One region of the Rufibacter sp. DG15C genome, then DNA from elsewhere that is predicted to be linked to it. Evidence: riboswitches for the same ligand, from Rfam matches in the RefSeq annotation. Region 1 holds a riboswitch; the other holds the start of a gene.
The links. Region 1 has a riboswitch for S-adenosylmethionine ahead of metH (methionine synthase). Riboswitches for the same ligand answer to the same signal wherever they lie in the genome.
Positions count from the first base shown of each region.

Region 2: another riboswitch for S-adenosylmethionine. It lies ahead of TH61_RS16695 (O-acetylhomoserine aminocarboxypropyltransferase/cysteine synthase family protein); the one in region 1 lies ahead of metH (methionine synthase).

Region 1 covers NZ_CP010776.1:766,675-770,085, forward strand. The annotation lists gene TH61_RS03205 (cyclopropane-fatty-acyl-phospholipid synthase family protein) at 1-621, shown strand, start outside; SAM riboswitch class I at 1,610-1,718, shown strand; gene metH (methionine synthase) at 1,802-3,411, shown strand, end outside.
Region 2 covers NZ_CP010776.1:3,896,491-3,899,901, forward strand. The annotation lists gene metX (homoserine O-acetyltransferase) at 1-12, opposite strand, end outside; gene TH61_RS16695 (O-acetylhomoserine aminocarboxypropyltransferase/cysteine synthase family protein) at 20-1,351, opposite strand; SAM riboswitch class I at 1,628-1,738, opposite strand; gene TH61_RS16700 (phosphoribosylaminoimidazolesuccinocarboxamide synthase) at 1,949-2,884, shown strand; gene TH61_RS16705 (STAS domain-containing protein) at 2,953-3,330, shown strand; gene TH61_RS16710 (ribonuclease Z) at 3,348-3,411, shown strand, end outside.

The DNA of each region.
Region 1 (3,411 bases):
TGCGGTAAAGCCATCAGTTCCATCTTTCTGGCCAAGGAGTTTGGCTTACAGGTATGGGCCGTAGATGAGGCTATTTCGGCTACGGATAATTACCAGCGCATCTTAGACGAGAACCTGGAAAACCAAGTGTTTCCACTTCAGGTAGATGCCAGGTCCCTGCCCTTCCCGAAGGAGTTTTTTGACGTGGTTTTGGTGATAGATTCTTACACCTACTTTGGCACCGATGACAAATACCTGCCCTATATCTGCAAGTTCCTGAAGCCCGATGGCTACATAGGCGTGGTGGACGTGTGCTTTCTGGAGGAGATTGAAACACTGGACCAGGTGCCCGACTTTCTGCAGGAAGACTACCAGGACTACTGGTACTACATCCATTCCATTCCCTGGTGGCAGAAACTTTGGGAGAAAACCGGCTTGGTCAAAGTCACCACCGCGGAGGTGTTGCCCGCCGCTGAACTCATACGCGAGCAGTATGTGAAGGACTTTGAGGAGCATGGACAAAAAAAAGACCCGTTTGCACGAGCCCTTAAAAAAGATAAGCACCAAACAATCAGTTTCTTCCGGATTGTAGGCCAACGCACCGACAAAAATGCCTATCTGCAGTCTTACAAAAAAAGTTAACTTGCAGTCGCAAAAGTCATCTCAAACGGAGCAGACCCTGTTTTTGTCAATATTTTCTCTGTTATAGAGTAAAATAAAAAAGTGATTTTAACGCTTAATAGTTGATTGCCTACCAACGGTAGGGATAGACGATATTGTAGGTTTGGAATATCACATAGCGGAAATTCTTGTTACTGGCAGCCATCAATTTATGCCATTTTTGGATGTCTACCGGGACGGTTTTTTCTTGTTTCCTGACGGCGCACTAACCGTGAGGCACATCAACTGATGCTTCCCCGAACCTACTTGAAAAGCCTGCCTCGCGCAGGCTTTTTCATTTTCTAAGATTTTCATTTTTGGGCTGTTTTCTGGGAATTAGGCGGAAAACGGTTTTGATTGTCGATTGCTGGTTGTTGGTTGATGTCTCCCTCTGCTGAATCCCGCAGTTGTTGGTGTTATCGCCAACGACCCAGACTGCCTCTCCTCCTGTATACCTTATGGACTTCCGTTGGCTATGCCTGAGCAATGCCGCTTCATCCGGTGCCCTTATGCCCTTCGTTGCATCATATCCGCCAAGCGCTCGCGGCCGCGGGGCCCCGTCTTCCCACCTCGCGCTGTACCAGCTTGCCTCTTTTGCATATTTACTTCCTTGAATTAGCTGACCGGTATCGCTTTCTAGTGACCGCTGTTCGGTTCAGAGGCGGCAACCTGCTTAGGCGACTCGCCGGAAAGACTGGAATGGGTGCCAGTAGTAGAAGCCTTTGCTAGTAGTGATTCCCCCCTTGAGGGGGGCGAAGGGGGGTGTTTACACGAGCAGAGAAAATCCTCCTAAGCCAATACACAAGACCTCCCAATGTGCAGAACTCTTCCGAGTAGCACTACGCAAAGTTCATTTTTAGCCCCTTTTCCAGAAAACAGCCCAAAAACGAAAATCCCCAACTCAAGACTCAGGACTCTCGACTCAGTATATACTATTTGGAGAATGCGCGTTTGCAGACTACCTTTGTAGCACTTATCCAGAAAGACGGAGGGATTAGGCCCTGTGATGTCTTAGCAACCCAATTCAGTTGGGTGCTACTTCCTACCCAGTTCGCGTAGCGTGCTGGGGGAGATGAGTGACGGAATTTCCTGCACGCCTGCCCGCCACTTTTCCTCTGCCCTTTCTGTATACGTAACCATACCCAGGTGAACCCAGAAAGCCATGACGCGCATAGAGGAAGAAGTACAAAAACGAATTTTAGTCTTAGACGGTGCCATGGGCACCATGATTCAACGCTATAACCTCCAAGAAGAGGATTACCGCGGCGAGCGCTTTAAAAACCACCCTACCGATGTGAAGGGCAACAACGATTTGCTCTCCCTCACGCAGCCGCACATCATCAAAGAAATCCATAGCCAGTACTTTGAGGCCGGCGCAGACATTGCCGAGACCAACACCTTCAGCGGCACCTCCATTGCCATGGCCGATTACCAGATGGAGGATTTGGTCTATGAACTAAATTTCGAATCTGCGCGCATCGCCCGCGAGGCTGCCGATGAGTGGACCGCCAAGACGCCAGACAAACCGCGCTTCGTGGCCGGGGCCATGGGCCCCACCAACCGTACCGCCTCTCTCTCGCCTGATGTGAACAACCCAGGATTTAGAGCTATTACTTTTGATGAATTGGTAGACGCCTACACCGAGCAGATTAAAGGCTTGGTAGACGGCGGCGTGGATGTGCTGTTGGTGGAAACCATCTTTGACACACTCAACGCCAAGGCAGCTTTGTTCGCCATTGACCAATATAGCCAGCAGACGGGCAAGCGCCTGCCTATTATGGTATCCGGCACTATTACAGACGCCAGCGGCCGAACCTTGTCGGGGCAGACGGTAGAGGCGTTCTTGTACTCGGTGTCGCACATGACATTGTTGAGCGTTGGCTTTAACTGTGCCCTGGGCGCGAAGCAGTTGCGCCCGCATTTGCAGTCTTTGGATAAGGCCTCTAAGTTCAGAATAAGCGCGTACCCGAATGCCGGTTTGCCAAACGCTTTTGGCGCCTATGACGAGACGCCTGAGCAGATGGGTGAGCATATACGGGATTATTTAGAGAACAACTTCGTGAACATTGTGGGTGGTTGTTGTGGCACTACGCCGCCGCACATCAAAGTCATTGCCCAGATTGCCCAGGAATTCTATCCGCGTCCCCTCCCAGAATTACCGGCCGTTCCTACCTATTCCGGCCTTGAGCCACTAACGGTGTTTGAAGGCTCCAACTTCGTCAACATCGGTGAGCGCACCAACGTCACCGGCTCCAAGAAATTCGCCCGCCTCATTTTAAATGGGGAGTTTGAAGAAGCCCTGGCCATTGCCCGCCAACAGGTAGAGAACGGTGCCCAAATCATAGACGTGAACATGGACGAAGGCCTGCTGGACTCAGAAGCCGCCATGACCACCTTCCTCAACCTCATCGCCTCAGAACCAGACATTGCGCGCGTGCCCATCATGATTGACTCCTCTAAATGGAGCGTGATTGAGGCTGGTTTGAAGTGTGTGCAGGGTAAGGCTATTGTCAACTCCATCTCCCTTAAAGAAGGCGAAGAGAAATTCAAGGAAGTGGCCCGCAAGGTGCGCAGTTACGGAGCCGCGGTGGTGGTGATGGCGTTTGACGAACAAGGCCAGGCCGACAACTACGAGCGTCGCATCCAAATCTGCCAACGTGCTTATAACATCCTGACCAAAGAAGTAGGCTTCCCGCCCCAGGACATCATCTTTGACCCCAACATCTTGACGGTGGCCACGGGCATGGAAGAGCACAACAACTACGCCGTAGA
Region 2 (3,411 bases), 1.0 Mb from region 1:
TCCTTTCAACATGGTTCTCTTAATTAAGCGCCTCGGCGACCGGACGAGCCAATTTCACCTTGGCAAACGCCTGTTCAAAATCTGCTTGAATGTCATCAATGTGCTCAATGCCCACTGACACGCGCAAGAGCGTTGGGTTCACTCCCGCAGATAGTTGCTCCTCTTCTGAGAGCTGTTGATGGGTGGTAGAGGCGGGATGGATGATGAGCGTCTTGGCATCGCCTACGTTGGCCAGATGGCTCACCAGTTCCAGGTTGTTCACGAAGATTTCAGCCTCTTCCTTGCCGCCCTTCAAATTGAAGCTCAAGACCCCGCCAAAGCCGCGTTTGAGGTAGCGTTTGGCCAAGTGGTGGTAAGGGCTGGAAGACAGGCCCGGATAGTTCACGCTTTCCACGGCCGGGTGTTCTTCCAGCCACTGGGCCAGGGCCAGGGCGTTCTGCACCGTCCGGTCCACGCGCAGGGAGAGCGTCTCCAGGCCTTGCAGTAATTGGAAGGAGTTAAACGGGCTGATGGCTGGACCGAAATCTCGCAAACCTTCTACTCTGGCCCTGATGGCGAAGGCAATGTTCCCAAACGGGCCGTCGGCACCGAACACCTCCCAGAAGTTGAGTCCGTGGTAACCTTCTGACGGCTCACTGAACTGCGGAAACTTGCCGTTACCCCAGTTGAAGTTTCCACCGTCTACAATCACGCCGCCCACGCTGGTGCCGTGCCCGCCAATCCATTTGGTAGCCGAAGCCACGACCACGTTGGCGCCGTGCTCCAGCGGCCTAAACAGGTAACCGCCCGCGCCGAAGGTGTTGTCAACTACTAATGGAAGCTTGTGCCCTAGAGCCACCGCAGCAATAGCCTCAAAGTCTGGAACGTTAAAGCGCGGGTTACCAATGGTCTCCAGGTAGAAGGCCTTGGTATTTTCATCCACCAGTTTGGCAAAAGAGGCTGGCTCGTCATTTTTAGTAAAGCGCACCTCTATGCCCAGGCGTTTGAAAGCCACCTTGAATTGGTTGTAAGAACCGCCGTACAGGTTGCTGGAGGCAATAAAGTTGTCGCCGGCCTGCAGGATGTTGGTTAATGCAATGAACTGGGCCGCCTGACCAGACCCGACTGCTACAGCAGCCACGCCCCCTTCCAGTGCAGCAATGCGTTTCTCAAACACATCGGTGGTGGGGTTCATGATGCGGGTGTAGATATTGCCAAACTCCTTTAAGGCGAACAAATTAGCGCCGTGGGCCGCGTTCTCAAACACGTAAGAGGTAGTCTGATAGATAGGAACCGCTCTGGAGCGGGTGGTAGCGTCTATTTCTTGGCCAGCGTGTAGCTGAAGGGTATCAAAATGGTAGGATAAGGACATGGGAATTCCAGGTTACAATTTAAAATTGAACAAAAACAAGACAGGAGGCTAAATATGGACGCGCAGAACCAGTTGGCTACGCGCGGTTAGCCCTGAAAACAAGAAGGAGAAAAAGCTGGATTAGCGGCAACAACAGCAACAATAACCCAGCACGGGCATTCGCTGCTGATTAGGCAAGAAAGTGAGGATTGCAGACACAAGGGTCTGGGTGGACACTTGAAAGTGCTCTGCTGTGATTTGACGAATGGTTTGGAATTGCTTTTCCATCATTGTATCAATTTATATTCCCCAGCGCACTATGCGGTTGGGTTCAGGAATTAGCACCTTACACCAAGGTAGGTTGCTAGAGCTTCACAGAGCCTGTCTCTCCACTCTTCTTTATAAATCAACTACCGGAATAATTGACTTGATGACGCAAATGTATAGACGAATTGGACAAAAACAAAAATTCGTCTATTTTTTTCTTTTTTTCTCTACGCAGGTTTGTGCACTTTCGTTTTCGGCTTCTTTTCTGGAAAACAGGCCAAAAACGGAAACCGCTTTTTCTGCTTGCCCCCTTCGCATCCTTTTCTAACTTTGCCTCCTTAAGCCCACGCCATGCAAGCGCTCAAAGAAACCAATTTCCATTTTCCGCAGCAGACCGGCTTCTACCGGGGCAAGGTGCGGGACGTCTATTACTTTCAAGACAAGCTGGCCCTGGTGGCCACCGACCGCATCTCTGCCTTTGACGTGGTTCTGCCCAGAGCCATTCCTTATAAAGGACAGGTCTTAAATCAGATTGCCGCCAAATTCCTGGAAGCTACCAAAGACGTAGTGCCCAACTGGGTCATCAGTCATCCGGCACCCAACGTGACCATTGGCAAGCAATGTGAGACTTATAAAGTGGAGATGGTAATACGCGGGTATCTGGCCGGCCATGCCTGGCGCGAGTACAGCGCCGGCAAGCGTACGGTGTGCGGCGTTTCTATGCCCGAAGGCTTGAAAGAGAACGACAGACTGCCTGCGCCCATCATCACCCCCACTACCAAAGCTGCCGAAGGCCACGACGAGGACATCTCTAGAGAGGAAATCATCCGCCAAGGCATAGTCTCTGAAGAAGAGTACCAACAATTGGAAGTTTACACCAGGGCGCTATTTCAAAAAGGCACCGAGTTGGCGGCTGAGCGAGGCTTGATTTTGGTGGACACTAAATATGAGTTCGGGAAGGCAGACGGGGTCATCTATGTGATAGATGAAATACACACCCCAGATTCTTCAAGGTTCTTTTACTCAGAGGGTTACCAAGAGAGACAAGATGCCAACCAGCCGCAACGGCAACTTTCTAAAGAATTTGTACGTCAATGGCTGATAGAACAAGGTTTCCAAGGGAAGGACGGCCAGCAGGTGCCCGAGATGACCGATGAGAAGGTGTCCGAAATATCCCAGCGTTACATTGAATTATACGAGCAAGTCCTAGGCGAAACGTTCTCCCCCCAGCCCTACGCCCAGGACCTGGAAGCTTTGCAGAAGAGCATTGCCGCCAACATTTTTTAACCTAGTTTGTTACAGATATTCCACCAATTTTTGGTAGATTCGCACTCTAAACCTTTTTGCTGTTACTTATGAAGTACACAATTGATAAAAAAGAGAATTATACCGTCATCACGATAGATGAAAAGAAGCTTGACACCACGATCGCGCCAGATCTGAAGTCAGAGTTTGTGAAATTGAACGCAGAAGGTATAACTAATTTGATCCTAGATCTTACCAACGTAAAATATACAGATTCATCAGGGCTTTCTTCTATCCTGATTGCTAACCGTCTTTGCAACTCTTCTGGAGGAGTATTGATCTTGACTGGCTTGCAGGAGCACGTAATGAAGTTGATCACTATCTCTAAGTTAGAGTCTGTGTTGAACATCTTGCCTACGGTAGAAGAAGGTATTGACCGTGTGTTCTTACACGAGATTGAGAGCGATCTTACCAAGAAAGAAGAATAGTCTAAAAGGGCGTCGGTTTGGACTTTGAGTTAAAAATCCTTGGCAGTTCTTCTGCTACGCCCTCTTTTGACCGACATCATA